Regions from separate parts of the Bacillus sp. WC2503 genome, predicted to be linked through region 3. Evidence: riboswitches for the same ligand, from Rfam matches in the RefSeq annotation. Region 3 holds a riboswitch; each other region holds the start of a gene.
What was found. Region 3 has a riboswitch for thiamine pyrophosphate ahead of thiC (phosphomethylpyrimidine synthase ThiC). Riboswitches for the same ligand answer to the same signal wherever they lie in the genome.
Positions count from the first base shown of each region.

Region 1: it holds a riboswitch for thiamine pyrophosphate, as region 3 does, so the genes downstream of both, ACUN26_RS26205 (MTH1187 family thiamine-binding protein) here and thiC (phosphomethylpyrimidine synthase ThiC) in region 3, are expected to answer to the same signal.
Region 2: it holds a riboswitch for thiamine pyrophosphate, as region 3 does, so the genes downstream of both, thiM (hydroxyethylthiazole kinase) here and thiC (phosphomethylpyrimidine synthase ThiC) in region 3, are expected to answer to the same signal.

Region 1 is NZ_JBQYMD010000001.1:5,085,057-5,092,632, forward strand. Features, by position in the region: gene ACUN26_RS26200 (non-ribosomal peptide synthetase family protein) at 1-3,190, shown strand, start outside; TPP riboswitch at 3,243-3,344, shown strand; gene ACUN26_RS26205 (MTH1187 family thiamine-binding protein) at 3,446-3,766, shown strand; gene ACUN26_RS26210 (ABC transporter permease) at 3,738-4,511, shown strand; gene ACUN26_RS26215 (ABC transporter substrate-binding protein) at 4,508-5,506, shown strand; gene ACUN26_RS26220 (ABC transporter ATP-binding protein) at 5,503-6,252, shown strand; gene ACUN26_RS26225 (glycosyl hydrolase family 18 protein) at 6,816-7,576, opposite strand, start outside.
Region 2 is NZ_JBQYMD010000001.1:5,072,430-5,080,005, reverse strand. Features, by position in the region: gene ilvA (threonine ammonia-lyase) at 1-307, opposite strand, end outside; gene thiE (thiamine phosphate synthase) at 416-1,075, opposite strand; gene thiM (hydroxyethylthiazole kinase) at 1,089-1,898, opposite strand; TPP riboswitch at 1,971-2,080, opposite strand; partial or broken gene ACUN26_RS26170 (toprim domain-containing protein) at 2,271-2,591, shown strand; gene ACUN26_RS26165 (AAA family ATPase) at 3,068-5,476, shown strand; gene ACUN26_RS26160 (hypothetical protein) at 5,817-6,485, opposite strand; gene ACUN26_RS26155 (TnsA endonuclease N-terminal domain-containing protein) at 6,919-7,576, opposite strand, start outside.
Region 3 is NZ_JBQYMD010000001.1:4,357,958-4,365,533, reverse strand. Features, by position in the region: gene ACUN26_RS22605 (LTA synthase family protein) at 43-1,971, opposite strand; gene ACUN26_RS22600 (YkvA family protein) at 2,520-2,885, shown strand; gene ACUN26_RS22595 (metal-binding protein) at 2,936-3,427, shown strand; gene ACUN26_RS22590 (DUF4870 domain-containing protein) at 3,542-3,859, opposite strand; gene lldP (L-lactate permease) at 4,156-5,814, shown strand; TPP riboswitch at 5,886-6,001, shown strand; gene thiC (phosphomethylpyrimidine synthase ThiC) at 6,115-7,576, shown strand, end outside.

The DNA of each region.
Region 1 (7,576 bases), 730 kb from region 3:
TGAAACGTATTATGAGCTACAAGACAAGAATACGTTACAATTTGTATTCAATAAAAATATGCAAAGTGTAGAAATGATATTTAATAGCGTTAATTGGAAAGAGACAACGATTACTCGTTATGCACAACAAATACAAGGTGTTTTAATTTATACATCACAAAATTCTAATAAATGCATAAAACATTTTAGTGTTGTTACAGAGGCCGAGATGGCACTTTATAGTCAAGTGAATGATACGACAGCAGTATATCCTGAGAAAAGTATCGTCGATATGTTCTATAATACTGTTACTCAATTTCCAAATCGTATAGCTTTATCTTCAAGGGAAGGTACTTTAACTTATGAGGAGCTAAATAAAAAAAGTAATCAAATAGCTCATATGTTAATGAAAAACGGCGTCCAATTAGGAGACTATGTTGGAATATTTATGAAACGTAGCATAGACACAGTAGTAAGTATGGTAGCTATATTAAAAGCTGGTGCAGCGTATGTTCCGATTGATCCAGATTATCCGGAAAGTAGAATACAGTACATTATTCAAGATAGCCAAGCGAAAGTTATATTGATGAAAGAGACGCCTATAACATGTGATGGGGTTCAAACAGTTTCAATGTATGATAGTGAAACTTATGAAGATATAGATGTAAAGTTGTCTATTCATTGTGATGATGTAGCTTATATGATTTATACATCTGGTTCAACAGGGAATCCAAAGGGAACGATGTTAGCACATAGAGGCGTTGTTAATCTGTACACTTGGATGCAAAAGCAATATGAATTGACAGAAGAGGATGTATTTGCCCAATTTCCTTCCTTTAGTTTCGATGCTTCTGTATGGGAGTCATTTGCTTCTTTATTCTGCGGAGGAAACTTGTATGTATTATTAGAGGAAGAGCGATTGTCTGTAGAAGCATTTGCAAATGCAATCTATAAAGTGAAAGCAACTTCGATCTTGGCATTAGCGACAATTTTTGTTCGACAAGTAGCAACTTATTTAGCAGAAGAAGATATATATAAGCTAGCTTCCCTGAAAAGAATTGCGATTGGCGGTGAAATGTTGCCTGTAGAGGTTATTAAATTGTGGAGAGAAAGAATAAGTACAAATGTTGAAATTCATAATGTATACGGACCGACAGAATGTACTGTAGTGACGACAACCTATAAAATACCTAATCAGTTAAATGAGGATGTTGCGAGTATTCCCATTGGTAAACCATGTGCTAATTATCAAGTTATGATTTTGGATGAGAATATGAATCTTTGTCCAATTGGTGTACCTGGTGAATTATATATAGATTCAGTAGGATTAGCAAAAGGGTATTTTAATAAGCCTAATAAAACAATTGAAGCTTTTATTCCGAACCCCTTTAATCCTATAGTTAATATATATAAAACAGGTGATATCGTTAAGTTGCTAGAGGATGGAAATATAGAGTTTTTACATCGGAAAGATGATCAAGTAAAAATTAGAGGACATCGTATTGAACTAGGAGAAATCCAAAGTAAAATTTCTCAAAATCATAATATAAAAGAAAATGCTGTTTTTGCTAAGAAGAGCAAGGAAGGTAGCCAATATTTAATCGCATTCTATACAACTTTGAACAAAAAGGAAATACCAGAATTAGTTTATCAGTTACAAGAGCAGTTACCGGATTATATGGTACCATCTAAATTAATTTATATTAATGAACTACTACTTACACCAAATAAAAAGGTTGATGTTAAAAAGTTAGCTCAATTAGAAGAAAAGTACGAGCCGGTTCGTCTACAGGAATATGTCGCGCCTTCTATTAAAGCGGAGAAACAGATAGCGAAAGCTTGGGCAGAGGTATTAGGAATTTCAAAAATTGGAGTGCATGATGATTTCTTTACAATTGGTGGACATTCGTTGAAAGTATTGAGAGTCTTAACATTGTTAAAAGAAGATTTTTCACATTTAACAATTCAAGATTTCTTTAAAGAAAGAACGATATATGGATTAGCTAGAATTGAGAGAGAAGTAAAAGTAGAGACAGAAGAAGTATTTCGTGAATATAAGGTGATTCACGAACCGAATACTATTACTTATTCGAATGTTTTAGAAGACACTAACATCTCAAATGTCTTTTTAACTGGAGCTACTGGTTATTTGGGGTCGCACATATTATATGAATTATTGAGAGATACATCTGCTACCATTTATTGTTTAGTAAGACCGACAAAAGATGTGCAACAAAGAATTATCGATACATTAACAAGCTACTTTAATGATATATGTGAAGAGTGGTTACAGCGTATACAGGCTGTACCTGGTGATTTGGGAGAAGAGTATCTTGGGATGAGCGAAGAGGAATTTATTTTAATTAGTTCTAAGGTCGATACGGTAATTCATTGCGGTGCAGATGTAAGACATTTTGGAGATGTAAAACAATTTAAAAATGTGAACGTCCAAGGCACGAGCCGTATGCTAGCGTTAGCCGAGAATGGTGCTACATTCCACTTTATCTCTACAATTGGTATTCCGATAGAATTAGCGGTAGAGCAATGGGATACATATATGGAAACAGGTGATTTCAATTATAATGTAGAGTTAGAGAATGTGTATTCCGATAGTAAACTACAGGCGGAAAATCTTGTTCGTGAAGCTTTGAAGAGCGGTATACGAGGGAACATTTATCGTGCAGGTAACCTAGCATGTCATTCAGAAACGGGTTCGTTCCAACAAAACATTGAAGGAAATGCATTTTATCGTCTTATTAAAACGATGCTTCTAATTGGAAAGGCACCAAATGTGAAGTGGAAAGTTGATTTTACACCAATTGACTTTGCCAGTAAGTCGATTGTATCGTATTTACAAGATCCAAAAATTGTAGGAGAGACGTTACATATTTGTCATCCACATCAAGTTGAATTTGAACATTTTATAAAGCTAATTGAGGGATGTGGATACAATCTTGAAATGGTTCCACTTTCGGAATATGTAAATATCGGGCTTGAATTAGCAAAAGGAAATGAAGAAATAGCAGAGTTAATTGCTTCTCAAGTTGCAGGAGATGGAGCACAGCAATCTGAAATTGTCATGGGTACTCGTAGAACAAATGAATGGATTAAGAAAAAAGAGCTGATAGTGCCAGCGATTAATAAAGAATTTATTCAGCTGTTATTAGCTCATGGTGAAAAAGTTGGATATTTTCCAAAAGTAATGAAATGATTATGTACGCTTTTGTTTGTTCAATAAAATAAATCATGCTACAATGAGAACGAATTAAGAACCGGGGAGCCAATTGGCTGAGAGGATGTAAGTATACATCGACCCTCAACCTGATCTGGATAATGCCAGCGTAGGGAGTTACTTTAAAGTGATGTAGCATAAGTTATTATAGAATAACTTGTATACAAGGCTTTCCTACATGGTAGGAAAGCCTTTTCTTTTTTTGGAAACATATTTTATAAGGGGGATTTTATTATGTCACAACAAGTTACAATGTCATTTTCAGTAGTACCGCAAGCAAAAACAAAAGATGTATATTCTGTTGTTGATAGAGCAATTGAAGTTATACAACAATCGGGAGTTCGTTATGAAGTAGGAGCAATGGAAACAACGTTGGAAGGAGAATTAGATGTACTTCTTGATGTCGTGAAACGTGCGCAGCAAGCTTGCGTCGATGCTGGAGCTGAAGAAGTGATTACTTCTATTAAAATCCATTATCGTCCAAGCACTGGTGTAACGATAGATGAAAAGGTTTGGAAGTACCGTGATGAATATGCAAAACCAGAAGCAATCTAAACTTATTACAACAATTTGGCTTATCCTTCTCATTGCGATATGGGAAGGATCTGTTTCATTATTTAAAATCGAACCGTGGATTTTACCAAAGCCTTCTGCCATTGTTCAAGAATTAATTGGAATGAAGGATTTACTATTACCAAATACGATGCAAACACTGCAGGAAGTTATAATCGGACTATTTTTTGCGATTTTACTTGGGACGAGTATTGCAATTATTATGGACGTGATACCTTTATTTCGTATTTTAATAAATCCGTTGCTCGTTATTTCGCAAACAATTCCAATCGTTGTACTTGCACCGTTATTTATTATTTGGTTTGGATATGGGATGTTGCCGAAAGTAATGGTCGTCATACTCGTTTGTTTCTTCCCAATTGCGCTTAGTATTTTAGAAGGTTTTCAAACTGTAGATAAAAATATGTTGAAATTGTTGCAAACAATGAAAGCAACGAAATGGCAAGTTTACCAGAAAGTAAAGTTTCCGGCAGTGCTCCCATACTTTTTCTCGGGTTTAAAAATTGCAGTTACATATAGCGTGATGGGGGCAATTATCGGAGAATGGCTCGGTGCAAGTGAAGGGTTAGGGGTTATGCTTACGAGAGCTACAAAATCCTTTTTAACTGCTCGAGTATTTGGTGTTGCAGCAATTATCGTCATGGTGACATTATGCCTGTATTTTATCGTGGAGTTTATGGCAAGAATAACAGCACCATGGATATATAGAAAGGACGGCAGAAAATGAAAAAAGGTTTAAAAATTATGTTAGCTGCTTTATTAGCAGTAAGTGTGGCTGGGTGTAATCCGGCGAAGAAAGAAGAAAGTGCAAGTAAAGATAAAAAAGTAAAAGTTGTTTTAGATTGGTTTCCAAATACGAATCATACTGGCTTATATGTAGCGAAAACGAAAGACTATTACAAAAAACAAGGGCTTGATGTAGAAATTATCCAGCCTGGTGATAATGTCACAGCAGAGCAGATGATTGCTTCTGGGAAAGCAGATTTTGCGATAAGCGCACAGGAAAATGTAACATTAGCTCGTGTTGAAGGAATCCCAGTTGTTTCTGTTGGTGCAATTATTCAGCATAATACCTCTGCTTTTGCATCACTAAAAAAAGATAATATGACGTCACCGAAAGACTTTGAAGGTAAACGTTATGGTGGCTGGGGAGGACCAGCAGAAGAAGCAACGTTAAAAACAATTATGGAGAAACATCAAGCTGATTTTAATAAAGTCGAAAAAATTATCTTAGGACAAACAGACTTCTTCAAATCAATCGGTCGTGATGCGGACTTTGAATGGATTTATTATGGATGGGATGGCATTGAAGCGAAGCGTCAAGGAAAAGAGTTAAATACGATTATGGTGAAAGACTTAGATCCAGCGCTTGATTTCTATAGTCCTGTTATTATTACGAGTGAAAAACATACGAAGCAAGATAAAGACTTCGTGAAAAAGTTTATGACTGCAACGACAGAAGGTTATAATTTTGCAATTAAAGAGCCGAAAGAAGCTGCTGATATTTTAATTAAAGCTGTTCCAGATGTGAATAAGGAATTAGTACAAGAAAGTCAAAAGTGGTTAAGTACGAAGTATCAAGATGATGCAAAAGCGTGGGGAGTACAGAAGGAAGAAGTTTGGACGAATTACATGAATTTCTTATACGACAACAAAGTTATTAAAAAGAAAATTGATGTAAAAGATGCTTTTACAAATGAATTCCTTCCAAGTGAAAAATGAGCGGATTACAAATAAAAGATATTGTGAAATCTTTCGATGGAAAGAATGTATTAGCAAATATTAGTGCCTCTATACAGGAGGGAGAGTTTGTCTCTTTTGTCGGTCCAAGTGGTTGTGGGAAAAGCACATTGTTAAATATGATTGCGAGTGTTGAAGAGCCAACGAGTGGAGAGGTATTTTATAATGAGGAACATGTGAGAAAACAAGATGTTGTAAGCTATATGCCACAACAAGATTTATTATTACCGTGGCGATCGGCTTTACAAAATATTGTTCTTCCATTAGAAATTGAGGGGAAATCTAAAAAACAAAGGTTAACAGAAGGAATGGAAGCATTAAAGCAGTTTGAGTTAGATGAATATGCGGATCATTATCCTGATGCATTATCTGGTGGTATGCGCCAAAGAATTAGCTTTCTTCGTACATACTTATGTGAGAAGCCAATTATGCTACTTGATGAGCCTTTTGGAAAATTAGATGCATTTACAAAAATGGAAGTACACAGTTGGCTTTTAAATTCTTGGCATCAAGAAAAGCAAACAATTGTTATGGTTACACACGACTTAGATGAAGCAATTTTACTTTCTGATCGCGTATTTATTTTATCTCAAAGACCAGCATCAATAGTTGGTGAAGTGCAAGTGAAATTACCTCGTCCTCGAACGATGGATATGTTAACATCATTGGAGTTAAAGAAGGATAAGGAAGAAATTTTAAGTGTATTAGCTCCTTATATGAAAAAATAGAAAAAGTCTTTTAACAGTTTTAATCGTTTCACATGAGCTTCTTTCTATGAAACGTGGATAACGAAAGTATGGAATATCGAAGAATGGAACGTTTAAAAATAATCACAAAGAAAAGGCCGTAGCTTATATAAGCTACGGCCTTTTCTTTGTGATTAACATGATTTTCGAGAACTCTTACATGAGAATTGTATGAAGAAGCACTCTTATGGTGCGCTTATAAGCGTGCTTTTTCTGCGATTATGTTTATATTTATAATAATATTAGACGCCTTTCCCTAATAGGCAACTATCTTTTTGTATATATAGATAGCTTGAAATGGAATGAAAATTATTCCTATATATAAAGAATAAGGTGATTAGTATGGGAAGACAATAGAAATTAAAGGAAATTCATGTAAAATTCAGATGAACTTCACGCAAACTTCATATTGAAAACTAAATATAATTATAATAGGTTATTGTAATTTTGATTTGTGATTTTTCGCAAAATTAAAAGTTTGAATTTAGGAAAGATTATTCAAACCTAAATTCAAACTTTAATGAAACAATTAAAGAATGTTACGTCTAGTTTTCGCTAATAACGGCATTTAAAAGTTCGGCAGGGTTACCTGTTCCTGCACCTCCTATTGTAATGAATCCACCAGGAGGAATTTCACCGTTCCATCCGGCATTTGTAATTACATAATGATTGTTTGTTTTACTACTAATTTTAGAATCCCAAACTTGTGTTAAATTGCCGTTATAATCAAATTCTAACTTCCAGTTTTTAATAGGGCTTGTGCCGTTATTTTTAATTACAATTGAGAAGTTATAGCCACTTCCCCAATTTGAAGTAACTGAAAATGTAGCCTTACCATTACCATCAGGAGGTGTTGTGTTAGCATCATCAGTTTTTACAATAATAGAATTAGGTTGTGATTTATTCCCGGTAGCGTCCTTTGCTAGTATTGAAAAAGTGTATTCCGTATTAGGTTTCAAATTTTTAATTGTAATGCTATTTGATGTTGTACTCCATTTTTCTTCCCCAGCAGTAACTTCATACTCAGTAACTCCTACATTATCAGTAGATGCAGTCCAGCTTAATTGGACTGAGCTTGAGGTTTTATTAGTAACCACAATGTTTTTTACGTTCGTTGGTGATTCAGTATCTTTTTGACTGATAGGTCCACCAAGTAATTCGGTTACTAACGTATCAAGCAATTTTGGACCACTACAGCTATATTTTGGACTTGTGCGACAGTCACCACTAAGTTCCCAAAACATTGCCCCACTTAAACCTTTCGTTTTTATATAATCTGTTTTATATTTCATAGATTCATTGTCAT
Region 2 (7,576 bases), 710 kb from region 3:
GAGCACCTTTTGGCATCACAATCGTACAAGGAATACTAAGCATATTACTAGAATAAGCGACTCCTTGCGCATGATTTCCAGCAGATGCCGCAACAACACCATTTTCTAAATCACCTTTCTCAAGAGAAACCATTTTATTATAAGAACCACGTACTTTAAAAGAGCCTGTCTTTTGTAAATTCTCCAGCTTTAAATACACTTCATTCTGTGATAACTCACTAAATGTACTTGAATAATCTAATGGGGTCATATGTACAATGCCCTTCATTTTCTCATAAGCAGCTATAATATCCTGAAATACAATCATGCCTTCGCCTCCGAAACAATATATGTTTATACATACTAGTTTAGGCGGCATATTTTGTTTTATACGACAAAAGACCACGTAGTATTTTCATACTACATGGTCTTTTATCTACAAACACTTATTTACTTCCCCAGCTAATCGCTTCGTACTTTCATACGCAGAATCCGCTAGACTAATTGCAGAAATAACTGAAACACCATCCGCACCCGCTTCTATAACGGCAGCAGTATTTTCAATTGTAATCCCACCGATACCAACAATCGGCACTGTAATTCCTTGTTCTCTAAAATGAGCTAAACCTTTCGTTCCTTGAACAGCTTTCGTATCTTTTTTCGTACTCGTTGGGAAAATAGGGCCAACTCCTAAATAATCAGCTCCGTTTTCAATCGCCCATTTTGCTTCTTCAATTGTATGTGTAGATACACCGATAATTTTATCTCCCATCTTTTCACGAACAGATGCAATCCCTTCATCATCTTGTCCTACATGAACACCATCTGCATCTAATTCAACGGCCAATTCTACATCATCATTTACAATGAAAGGAACACCATATTCCTTGCAAAGCGCCTGCAATTTCTTTGCAAAACGCACTCTATCCTCTCCAGTTAAAGTCCCTTCTCCCTTTTCACGAAATTGAAAAAGTGTCACTCCACCGTCTAACGCTTCTTTCAATATAGCTAACGGATCCTTCATGCAATTATTGCTTCCCATAATAAAATACACTTGTAATAGGTTAGACATTTTCTTGGTTTCAATGCGCATCATGTGTTTCATCCCCTTACTCTAACTCCTCAATCTTCCCATACTTCTCAACATCACCGGAAGTTGTATTCGCTAATTGATTTAAAAATTCAATTTGGAAACTACCAGGCCCTTTTTCTACCGTCTTAGCAGCTGCTAGTTCCGCAGCTACACCATAAAATGTTACTGCTGCTACTGCTGCCTTTACATAATCTTTTTCTACCGCAATAAATGCTCCTATTACAGAAGTTAGTAAACAACCCGTTCCAGTAACCTTTGTTAAAATAGAGTGACCGTTTCGAATAAGAATCGTTCGCTCTCCATCTGTAACGACATCTTCTTTTCCAGTAATGACCGCAACTGTATTCAATTCCTCTGCTGTCTGTTTTGCAATATTTACAACATTGCCATTTCCAGTACCAGCATCTACCCCTTTAATTTCCCATCTCTCATTAATAACGTTAGCTACTTCAGCTGCATTCCCACGAATTATCGCTAGATCTATTTCAGCTGGAATATGTCTCGCAACTTCTGTTCGATACGATGTTGCTCCTGCGCCAACAGGATCAAACAATACTGGTACATCATTCGTATTAGCCGACTTACCAGCAAGTAACATCGCTTCTACTTCCTCGGGACGAAGTGTTCCCATATTTAATACTAACGCTCCCGCAATGCTAGCCATTTCTGCTACTTCTTCTTTTGCATACGCCATTACAGGCGATGCCCCTAGTGCTAACAAACCGTTCGCTGTAAAGTTTGTTACAACAACATTTGTAATATTATGAACGAGCGGATTAGATTCCCTCACTAAATCCACTACTTTACTAATTTCTTTCATATTCATCCTTTTCATCTCCTAACTATAATGATGGGAGATACACAAAAAGGCACTTTGCGCGTATGCAAAGTGCCTGAACATGTGCTTTTACACTCTCCCTACGCTGGCATTATCCAACAGGTTCAAATGGTCAATGACGGATTAGTCATACTCTCAGTTTGCATCCACAAACTCCCATGTGTTTCTTATTCATCTACTTCAAAGTCTACTCTTATTCTAGTAAAATAACAAGTTCTTTACTTTTCCGTATAAAGTGAAACTTTAATCAGTGGGAGTTTTGTTCATTCCACTAAAACAGCTCAAACCTCGAGCGAAACTGAATCTCAAGAAAATGTATGCTATATTTAACTTATGGAAATTTGAAAGGATGTTTTTAATATGTCAAAAAGCGTTGTAATCGCTGAAAAACCTTCCGTTGCGCGAGATATTGCTCGTGTACTGAAGTGTGATAAAAAAGGAAACGGTTATCTTGAAGGTAGTAAATATATTGTAACTTGGGCTTTAGGTCATCTCGTTACATTAGCAGATCCAGAAAGCTATGATGTGAAATATAAAAAGTGGAATTTAGAAGACTTACCGATGCTACCGGAGCGTTTGAAATTAACGGTTATTAAACAAACTGGTAAACAGTTTAATGCTGTGAAAAGCCAGCTACTTAGAAAAGATGTAAATGAAATTATTGTCGCTACAGACGCTGGATTATCTCTATAAAACTTTCTTGTACATAAATCTTAAAACATGTTACACCTTTGATTTAACAACAATATCTAGAGTTTATTAAATTGCACATAAATAAAAAGTATACATAGTTCACTTTTTATTTAGAAATTACTATCTGTGATTTACAAAATAATATCCAAATATAAGTTGTGAGTTTAAAATAAATATCAGGTGGTTGTAAGAAAGACGCAAAATTTCGAATGAACTTGCTGCGTTTACAAAAAAAGATGTGATATGTTATCCCCTCAATCAAAGAATTCTAAATAAGTTTTAATCAGCCCTCTTATAAAATAGAAGTTCATTCAAAAAGAAGCAAATTTAATTTTATAATTTATATATTATGTTTCCAACTTTGCGGAATTAGTATAGTAATTTACTTTAATTGATAGATTTTATAATTATCGTGATTTAAAAATATAGTAATATATATTCATATCACATTATAGGAGGGATCTATGAAGATGAATTTTTCAGCTATTGAAATTAAAGGAGCTTGCTTTAAAGAAAATAGTGAATTTGCTTTTTTTGATAAAGTTAATCAAAAATCTTCAATTATCTATGGAAAAAATGGAAGTGGTAAATCCAGTTTATCTAAAGCTTTTTATGAGAAAAGAGTTACGTTAATGGACCCCTTACACAAGGGGAATTACGAAACTCTAATATTCAAGGAATTGGGTGAGGATAACGAAACTAGGAATGTAATTTCAGAAGAAACTCTTAAGGAAGTACCTATTTTTGTCTACAATGAAGACTTTATTTTGAATAATGTTCATTTTAAAGAAGAAGGCTTAGATACAATTGTTATGTTAGGCGCTCAACAAGATATCTCAGAAAAAATAACAAAAACAGAATTAGAAATATCAGAACGCCAAAAAGAATTATCTGATTTAAGAGATCGTGAAAGAGTTTATTTAGATAGAAGTTCTACAGATGCACCAGACTATTATTTAGGAAAAATTATAGAAAAACTTCGAAGAAAATGGGCTGAACGACAAAGAAAAATTCTTGGTAATAAAACAAACTCACCCGTAAGTGAGCAAGGTGTACATAGTTTAATGCACATTCAAGAACGTGAAGAGGATCTTGAATGTTTAGAAGAGAGATACACAACTAAATATAATATTTATGAAACTTCTAAACAAGCAAGTCTACTTCCAGTCCCTCAAAATATACATAATATTTCAAAGGACATTGAAATAATCAGGCGTCATTTATCGCTTGAAATCCCTATACCTGATTTAACAGAGCGTGAAAAGAAAATTTTAAATATTATTGAAGAAAATAATAATAACTTCTTAAACCAATCTACGGAAATTCTATCTTTAGAAGAAAAAACTCATTGTCCAGTATGCTATCAAGATTTAAGTAATGAATATAAACAATCAGTTTTAAAGTCACTGTCTCTGATATTAGAAACTGAAGATGCCAAACTCCATATAAGAGATTTGGAAAAACTTAATATAAATTACATTCAATTTGATTTTTCAGCTTATGATAATTTTGACAATAAAGATAAAATTTATAAACTTAAAGAACTGTATACAGAATATAATCGTCAAGTTGAATTAATTAATGACAGTATATCTGCAAAAAAAATAAATGTTTATATACCTATACATCTTGAATTTGAAATTTTAAAAGTACATAGATTAATTAATGAGACTTTAGATGAATTTAAACATCAAATTGAAGAATTTAATTTACAAATTTCAAAAATTGAGGCTATTAAGCAAGAATTAATTGAGATAAATCAACAGATAGCTTTAAAAGAAAATAAAGAAGACTATAATAATTATTTAGATAAAAGACAAAATTATAAAAAACTCTGCTTCAATATAAAACAAGGAACAAATGCATTAGAAAAAGTAGAGAGTTATTTAACTAGTTTGAAGGCACAAATAGCAAACACAGAAATTGCTTGTGATACAATAAATAAATTTTTAAGTTTCATTTTTTATGCTAAAGACAGATTAACACTACATGCAGATAATAATCGATACATCATAAAATCCCGTGGGGAGCAAATTCAATTAAAATCTCTATCTATTGGAGAAAGGAATGCAGTAGCTTTAAGCTATTATTTCTCACTAATGTTCCAAAATAAATCTGAAGAAGATAAATTTTCTTCTCCTTGTATATTAGTACTAGATGATCCAATTTCTAGTTTTGATTTTGAGAATAAGATAGGCATATATTCGTTTTTAAGATTTATCTTAAATCAAATTCACAGTGGTAACGCTGAAAGTAAGGCTATATTCTTCACCCATGATTTAGAAGTATTCTATAATGTAGAGAAAATCTACAACGACATCGGAATAAAAGGAAATAAAGAGATTTTAAAATCTAAATTAATGAACCATGCTTTAATTCCTTTTAAAGATGTTAGTAACGATTATAGCTTGTTTTTACAACAAATATATGAATATGCAAGTGGGGTAAATCAAGATACGTATGAAAATTCTATAGGAAATACTATGAGAAAAGTACTTGAAGCATTTGGAACCTTCAATTATAAAATGGGTATTGATAAGTTAACTACAGATTCTAGAATTCTAAATCAACTACCTAAAGAACCAAAATATCAGGAGCATTTTAGTAATAGTATGTATAGATTGGTGTTACATGGTGACAGTCATCTTGAGAACCGTGCACATATTTTTATGGATAAAGATTTTTACCCCTTCATTGATCGAGATGAAAAAGTAAGAACGGCAAAAGATATTCTTATCTTTCTAAAATTACTTAACCCAATCCATTTAGAGACGCATCTAAAGAAAAATAATGATATAGCCCCTGAAATCAAATTGAGTCAAATAAGTTCTTGGGAATCTGAACTTTTTGAAGACGGATTAGTTGTTTCATAAAAAGTAGAAGCCTTAATATAAAATTACTACAAAAACTTTATACTTTATATGTGCCCTAAAGCACACAAGTTAATATGTTGTAGCTTTAAAATAAAGTTTGATTAAAAGTGCCTCGTAAACCCATATTTACGATAAATAAGAAGAATCTATTTTGAAAAAAAGTTTGATCAAAATGGATTCTTCTTCAGCAGATTTAAGTTTGGTTTTTATAAAAAAGTTTGATCATTTTCTACCTATGATTTTCAACAATCGTGCCCGTTTGTTGAACAAGAAAAAGTAGTATTTCTGTTAATCGAAGGTTGTAATCACTTAATTTAATTCATTTAAGGCTCGTGGTGGTCTATATTTTTTTGTACCTTTTTATTAAAGGTAACTTAGCTTCTAATTCTTCGAAAAAATAGTTCTTATTTCCTTTTAGGAATAAATATCTGTGATTATAGGGTTCTTTTTCAAATAGGGAATACCAATCATTATCATTTCTTAATGGTTCCTTATCATACGTTATTGTGATTGATTGAAAATTGTGACCCATTTCTTTTACATTCCATATTCTAGCCATATCTTGTAAGGGAACAGGAATTTTCTCGCCAACCTTGAATTTTCCTTCGTTACCTTTAAGAAAAATATCTTTATATTTCACAATTAAGGGATTTATAAGGCAAGCTTTTCTTAAATCACCTTTCTTTTCGCTTCCCTTGATTGACATTACAATTTTCAGCTTACCATCTACTTCTACAGTATTGTCTAACTGTTGTTCTTTTCCATAATTAAACCCAAGAGTATGAGTTTTTGCTTTGTAACGTTTATTTAGAAAAGGAACTACCTCTTTTATATCCACTTGGCTGTTTATTCCACAATAGCAACACAGTAGTCTTAATATTATTAACTCGGTATTAAGCATTTCGTTATTTCGTTGTAACTCATATATCTGCTCACAAGTAATGTTTTCGTTAGTAAAAAAATGTTCATATTCTCCCCTAAAAATGATTGAAAAGTCTCGCTTATTCATTTCTAACTCTCCCTTTTCTACTAATGTTAAATAATTCTTCACCTTTTTTTATTTTTTAAGAAATATTCAACATGTGGTTTAATTTTTAAAGTAAATGTTTTAAGGGTAAAAAGAAAACCCTTTATTAATTAACAGGGTTTTATCAAACTTTATTTTAAATCAACAAATTTCAAAATAACACACAAAATTTTCACCTTCACAAGGTTAGTTGTAAGAATTCATCCTAATTAATGTTCAGTCTATAACTTAGTCGCATCCCCCTCTTTATTACTAATATATGGAAGGGAAAAGGACTCATTTTGAACAAAGATTGATCAAAATGAGTCCTTTTTATTAACTTATTAAGTTAGCTTTTATAAAATGGTTTGATCAAATTAATATGCATGTTCTTCAAGACATCCTATAAGAACTCCTGTAAAACACATAGTGAACTTTAAAAAATATTATTAGATTCTCCATTCATTACTTCGCTACCTTTAATAATTTTATATTCCATTCTACTTGCAGCCGCAGTTTCTCTAGCTGCACGTTCTTTAGCTAAAACTACAGGATCTTCAATTTTATTATCACCTTTAACTTCAACTATTACATAATCTCCATTAGTCTTTTCAACTAAAAAGTCGGGGTAATAATTTCTTACAATATTTGAGTCTGGATCAATATACTGAATATAAAAATCCGTCTGGCCATGAGTCAGCATACCAGTGAAATAGATTTTTTTTATATCTTGCAGATTGACAACATCTTCGAAAAATCTTTTCTCAGGTTTTGAATCAAAACAATACGTGTCTAAATGAAAGCTTTTTTCTTTAAAGGCTGTATATTCACTTTGTGATAACTCTGCAACTAGCTCTGGCTTTGCAGTTACCTGATAGTAACCCTCTCTTGGTTCCTTAACTAAATCGATTTGATATTCTTCTTTACTTTCGTAAGGTTTTAATTCATAAAGGAACTCAAAAAGTTTAGGAATAATATGATCATACAATACGTCATTATAATCACTTACTAATTCTACGAGTTGCTCGATACCAGGTAATGAATTCAATAAAAGATCTTCTATTTCAATACAGGATTTATTGAGGTATTTAGCA
Region 3 (7,576 bases):
ATAGGAGAAGAAGGATAGCGGAAAATAAAAAAGAGGCTGAGATTACTCAGCGCTCTTCTTTTCTTCTTTAATAGCTGTTTTTACTTCACCAGTTTTAATCTTGTTACTTTCAGAGAAGCGAAGTAAGTCACCTTCAATGAGTTTGTCTGACATGTTCAATTCATTTTGGGCACGATCAATGAGTGGTTGAGATTCTTCTTTCGGTAATTGTACAACTTCGCCAGTAGCACGGTCGTAGAATGTACTGTTCGTGTACATGTACTTATCTGTAATGAAGCTACCGTCACGAAGAACAACGAATCCTTTATTATCAGGTGAGAATACGTCATGGCCAAATTGAATTTGATTCGTAGAATCTACACCAAGTAAGTTTAGAATAGTTGGTTTAATATCAATTTCACCAGTTGGTTTTGAAATTGTTTTACCTTCTTTTTGACCTGGAACGTGAATAAACATCGGTGTTTTTTGTAAGTTCATATGGTCAAATGCAGTAATTTCTTCTTTTCCTAAGAACTGTGCCATTGCACGGTTATGGTTTTCAGAAATACCATAGTGATCACCGTAGAATACGATCACAGAGTTGTCGTAAATGCCTTCTGCTTTTAGACGCTCAATAAAATGTTTCATTGCTTCGTCTAAATAGCGAGCAGTTACCATGTAACGGTCAAACACGCCATCACCAGAATTATATTCATCGATTAATTTCGTGTTGTCATCATAAGTGAATGGGTAATGGTTCGTTAAAGTAAGGAAGCGAGTGTAGAATGGTTGCTTCACTTCTTTTAACATATCGATAGATTGATCAAAGTATTCGATATCTTTTAATCCCCAATTTAATTTTGTTTCTGGCGTAATCTTGTAGTCAAGCTCGTTGTAGTAACGATCATAACCAAGTGCCGGATACATAATGTTACGGTTCCAGAATGTTGCGTTGTTTGCGTGGAATACCGATGTGTGGTACCCTTGCTGGCGTAAAATTTCTGGAGTTGCTGTGTATTCGTTGTTACCGTGTGTGAAGAATACAGCACCACGGTCTAGTGGATATAAAGAAGTATCTACTAAGAATTCAGCATCAGATGTTTTACCTTGCCCAGTTTGATGGAAGAAGTTATCAAAGTAATAACTTTCTTTCGTAAATTGGTTTAAGAATGGTGTAACTTCTTGTCCGTTAACTGTTGCGCCAATTAAGAATGTTTGTAATGACTCAAGAGAGACAACAATTACGTTTTTTCCTTTTGCAGTACCGAACATATTTGGATCTGGTTTACTTTGTGTTGTTTTCACATAGTTTTCTGTTTCTTGTAATTTACTACCGTCGGCAAATGCCTTTTGTGAACTTGACTTCGCTTGTAAGCCAAGATCGTATGCTTGGTGTACATATAATCCTAAGTTTTTAACAAGCATAACGCGGTCGAATGAACGTGTTAATAGTTCTGGACGTTCAGCTTCTGCAAACCCTAGGTTTACGAAGAAAATAGCAACTGTTGACACGAAGTATAGAGAACGCATCGGACGTGCTACACGCTCTGTCGGTGCAAAGTTTTTCTTCTTCTTCAATAAGATGAAGAATACGATAATATCCGCAAATGCAAGGATAATTTTGTAGTTAAATAATTCTTTCACACTAGAACCTAAGCTTCCAAAGTTAGAAGTTTGCCCTAGTACTGGTAAAGTAACGAAGTCATTGTAGAATCCGTAGAACATTACGTTACCAACAAGAATGAACGTTAAAACAAAATTAATTCCAAGTGCTATATAGTTACGTTTTTTTCCTTTTGCAAATAATGCAAGTCCCACAAACAGTAATGATGCTGCTAATGGACTAATGAATAAAATGAATTCTTGCATGAAAGATTCAAGTTTTAAATCAAAGCTTGTGCGTGTAATAATGTAGGTTTTCAGCCATACGGCTAAAGCTACGAATAAAGTGAAACGCACATTTTGAAATTGTGATTTCAAGGTTTCTTTCATTCATTTCCACCCTTTCTCTATCAGGCTTGGTCGATTTTGGAGCGAAAAATGCTAAAATAAAAAATACATAGTTTCTTTTGCCATAATTAGAGCTTCTATATTCACCCATATACGACTTTAACTATGCATACCCTTTTTTGGTTTCTTTTGCTGCTCATAAGTATAACGTCATTTCTGTATTATACAACAAAATTCATTTCTGAGAAACACTATAACATTTTACATTTTTTGTATGTGTTTTGTCACTACCAGAGAAAACTTTATCATTCGTTTATATGTCCGTCAACTAGAAAATATAACAAAGATAGAGAAGAATGTTAAGTGAAAGTGAAAATTTTCATGGTTGAGAAATAAGAAATGGAAATATGTAATGGTTTGTCTAGAAAACTATTATATGAAGGAAAGGGTATGAAAATTAACGAACACTTGTTCTTTTTAGGTTTGTTTGTTAAAATAAAAATTCATTGATAGATTATGTGTAATTTTGATAAACTTTTACTGGTAATATATTGTAGCTTATTTCTTTTGAAAAATAGGGGGGCTTTTACATGAAACAAAAATTTTCAGTTGAAGCGTTTTGGAAAAAAGTAAAACATGTTGCAAAGCAAGCCGGACAGTCGGTCATTTATGCCAGTTTATTACTGTTTTACGTTTTGCAAAGACCTGATGTTCCAAAGCGGGTGAAAATTATTGTAATTGGAGCACTTGCTTATTTTATTGCACCGATTGATGCCATCCCAGATTTCATTGCTGGAGTTGGTTATACGGACGATTTAGGGGCATTAACGGCGGCACTAATACAGGCGTCATTATATGTCAATGAAGATGTGAAAGATAAGGCACGAGTGAAGTTGGCAGAATGGTTTGGTTCGGATATAGACACATCATTTATCGATCAGAAATTAGATCAATAGGTGAGAACTGTCATAGAGTGACAGGGCGAACGTAAGCGAGGAAGTGCATTATGCCATCAGGAAAAACGCATACGAAAATAAACTTAATATCCCTTCCGGTTGTTTTGTTTCTGCTCTTTTCGTATGGATTAACAAATTTTGATTTTTTATTAACTTTTGCAATTGGCTTTTTAGTAGGTACTTCATTTTTAACACCTGATTTAGATACGTACAGTAATGCGTATAATAAATGGGGATTCCTGCGTATATTTTGGTATCCGTATAAGAAAGTAATGCCACATCGTTCCTTTCTTACACATACGATTATACTTGGTGATGTAATTCGTATTGCGTACATGTTAATCGTATTTTCTCCGTTTTTATTTCTATTAAATGTAATAGCACTGGACGGGAACTTAATAGAAATTGCGAAAAAACATGAGGTGGAAATTAAAACGTTCCTAATGGGAATTGTTGTGGCGAGCACGCTTCACATTATAGCGGATAAAACGAATACGCGCCGAAAGAAAATGATGAGAAAAAAGAAGAAACGAAGAAGATAAAGTGAAACTGTAATCGGTAGGGGCACCCCCCGCTAATTATTAGCTCACACTAATCGGGAAAAGGACACTTGCAAATTGCAAGTGTCCTTTTTTTAAACAAACGTTTGTTTAAAATTAAGCTTTCAGCACTTTAATTCCTTTTACAATGTTCCAGATGAAGTAGTATAAGCTGATGATTCCGCAAATAGCTAAGACAATCATTGCTCCAATTCCAAGTGTTACATCTGGTTGGTCCGATCCGATACCCATAATTCCTAAAATGGCTACGCCGATAAATGTAGCGATACTTGGAATGATATGTGTCCATAGAGCACGTTTTGCATGTGGCTTTGTTTCAGCATCCCCCACAATCCAAACGATGATTGGGAATAAGATAGGGGCAAATAGTACACTAAAGTATGATAAAGCAGCTAGTATTTTGTTTCCATTCATATATATCACCTCATAAATAATTTCCGTTGTTATACTATTATTATGCAGTAATTTTTACAAGCTTACTATCGATGAACATTACAAGAACGTGACGATTTTGTAAGATTTTTTCTTTAAATAATAAAATTTTCAAAAAAATCTTTTTTTATGGAAAACGCTGTGATAAAGTATAAATGGGATTAGATGAAAACGTTTTCTTGAACGTTTTTTATTTTTAGACTTAAAGGTATGATGACCTGATAGTCTATTGATGAGGTTATTCTATTTAAAAGGGGATTCTTTAGGGGGAGAGAACAATGAACACATGGACACAAGTTTATGATCCGTTCGGTAACATTTGGATTTCGGCAGCAGTCGCACTTATTCCAATCATCTTTTTTTTCTTAGCTTTAGCAGTTTTCCGCATGAAGGGGTATGTGGCAGGGTTTATTACAGTTGTACTTACAATTTTAGTAGCGTTATTCGCTTATAAAATGCCGTTTACGATGGCGATGGCAGCAACCGGATACGGTTTTTTATACGGACTATGGCCAATTGCTTGGATTATCATTATGTCGGTATTTTTGTATAAAATTTCCGTAAAAACAGGTCAATTCGATGTCATTCGTGCATCTGTATTATCTATTACAAATGATCACCGTTTACTCGTTATTTTAATTGGTTTTTCATTCGGAGCATTTTTAGAAGGGGCTGCGGGATTCGGTGCACCAGTAGCAATCACGGCAGCGCTTCTAGCAGGTCTCGGATTAAATCCTTTATATGCGGCTGGTCTTTGTTTAATCGCAAATACTGCACCGGTAGCATTCGGAGCGATGGGAATTCCGATTACAGTTGCTGGACAAGTAACGGGTATTGATCCACATAAAATCGGACAAATGGCTGGACATCAGTTACCGTTTCTATCATTATTTGTTCCGTTCTTCATCGTATTTTTAATGGATGGGTTTAAAGGGGTAAAACAAACGTGGCCTGCGTTACTTGTAGCAGGTAGTTCATTTGCAATTACACAGTTTATTACAGCAACGTTTCTAGGGCCGGAGCTTCCGGATATTACGTCAGCACTTGTAAGTTTAGTGAGTTTAGCGCTGTTCTTAAAAGTTTGGCAGCCGAAAGAAATCTATCAATCTAAACAAGCAAATAGTGAAGTAGCGGCAACAACGACGACATCTATGCCAAAACTCACAATAGGAAAAGTAGTGAAAGCATGGTCTCCGTTCATTATTTTAACGGTTATGGTAGTTGTTTGGAGCCAAAGCTTCTTTAAATCTTTATTTGCTCCAGGAGGCGCTTTAGAAAGTCTTGTATTTAAGTTTGAAGTTCCAGGCTTACACAATTTAGTAATGAAAGCAGAGCCGATAGTAAATAAACCAACGCCTTATGAAGCAATTTTGAAATTAGATGTTTTATCAGCGACTGGAACGGCAATTTTAATTGCTTGTATTATTTCTATCTTTATTTTGAAAATGAGTGCAAAAGATGCAGTAGCGACATTTAAAGAAACGTTAAACGAACTTAAGATGCCAATTCTATCTATCGGATTCGTATTAGGATTCGCATTTATCGCAAACTATTCTGGTCTATCTTCTACATTAGCGCTAGCGCTAGCAGGAACTGGCGGACTATTCCCTTTCTTCTCACCATTCCTAGGTTGGATTGGTGTATTCTTAACAGGATCCGATACGTCTGCGAACGCACTGTTCTCGAATTTACAAGCAATTACGGCGCAGCAAGTTGGCGTATCTGAAGTACTTCTCGTTGCGGCAAATACAACAGGTGGTGTAACAGGTAAGATGATTTCTCCGCAATCGATTGCAATTGCTTGTGCTGCAGTTGGACTTGCCGGAAAAGAGTCGGATTTGTTCCGTTTTACAGTGAAGCATAGTTTGTTCTTCGTTATTATCGTTGGTATTATGACGTATGTACAGGCATATTATTTAACGTGGATGATTCCATAAACAATAAAAGAAATAAACTTTTCATTTTTCAGATTATCGTGTATGATGAGAAAGTATTGAAAATTAAATCAGTGATAAACTAGGGGTGCCTAACGTATGCGTAGGCTGAGAGAGAAGCGCGTGAACTTCTTAACCCTTTGGACCTGATCTGGCTCGTACCAGCGTAGGGAAGTTAGCGGCTTTACATAATGATGTCTTTTATGAGCCAGGTCCTTATTTTTTTATGGACCTGGCTCTTTTTGTTTTGGCATACGCTGGCCATATCTCGTCCTTGTCACGTACAGGGGGGCAACAAAGGTTATGAAACAATCTGTTTCAGCTGAACAAATTGAATTGAAATCGAGTTTACCAGGAAGTAAGAAAGTGTATGTAGATGGACCACGGGAAGGTATGAAAGTACCGATGCGTGAGATTGCACAAAGCGATACGAATGGTGTCCAAAATCCGCCCATCCGTGTGTATGATACGAGTGGTCCTTATACGGATCCGGCCTATAAAGTGGAGCTGGAAAAGGGGATTCCAACGCCGCGTCATTCTTGGGTCATGGAGCGCGGGGATGTAGAGGCATACGAAGGGCGTGAAGTAAAACCAGAGGATGACGGTGTGAAAGTGGCTTCGAAACATACACCTGTTTTCCCGCAAATGGATCGTAAGCCGCTTAGAGCGAAGGAAGGTGCAAATGTTACGCAAATGCACTATGCGCGTAATGGCATTATTACGTCTGAGATGGAGTATGTTGCGATTCGTGAAGGAGTGGAGCCTGAGTTTGTTCGTAAGGAAATTGCAGAAGGTCGTGCGATTTTACCAGCGAATATTAACCATCCGGAAGCAGAACCGATGATTATCGGACGTAACTTTCATGTGAAGGTAAATGCAAATATCGGAAACTCTGCTGTATCTTCTTCTATTGCAGAAGAAGTAGAGAAGATGACATGGGCAACGCGCTGGGGTGCAGATACGATTATGGATTTATCTACAGGTAAAAATATTCATACGACGCGCGAATGGATTATTCGTAATGCTCCTGTACCGGTTGGAACTGTGCCCATTTATCAAGCGCTTGAGAAAGTAAACGGAATTGCAGAAGATTTAACGTGGGAAGTGTACCGTGATACGTTAATTGAGCAAGCGGAGCAAGGCGTTGATTACTTTACGATTCACGCTGGTGTATTACTTCGTTACATTCCAATTACTGCAAAACGTACGACAGGTATCGTTTCACGCGGTGGTTCGATTATGGCGCAGTGGTGTTTATTCCATCATAAAGAAAACTTCCTATATACTCATTTTGAAGAGATTTGTGAAATTATGAAGCAGTACGATGTTTCATTCTCGCTTGGAGATGGATTACGTCCAGGTTCGATTGCAGATGCAAATGACGAAGCGCAGTTCTCGGAGCTTGAAACGCTTGGTGAATTGACGAAAATCGCTTGGAAACATGATGTGCAAGTTATGATTGAAGGACCTGGACATGTACCGATGCACTTAATTAAAGAAAATATGGAGAAAGAACTTGATATTTGTCAGGGCGCGCCATTTTATACACTTGGGCCGCTAACGACAGATATTGCACCAGGATATGACCATATTACATCCGCAATTGGAGCAGCAATGATCGGCTGGTTTGGAACGGCGATGCTTTGTTATGTAACGCCGAAAGAACATTTAGGTTTACCAAATAAAGATGATGTTCGAGAAGGGGTTATTACGTATAAAATTGCAGCACATGCGGCTGATCTTGCGAAAGGGCATAAAACGGCTC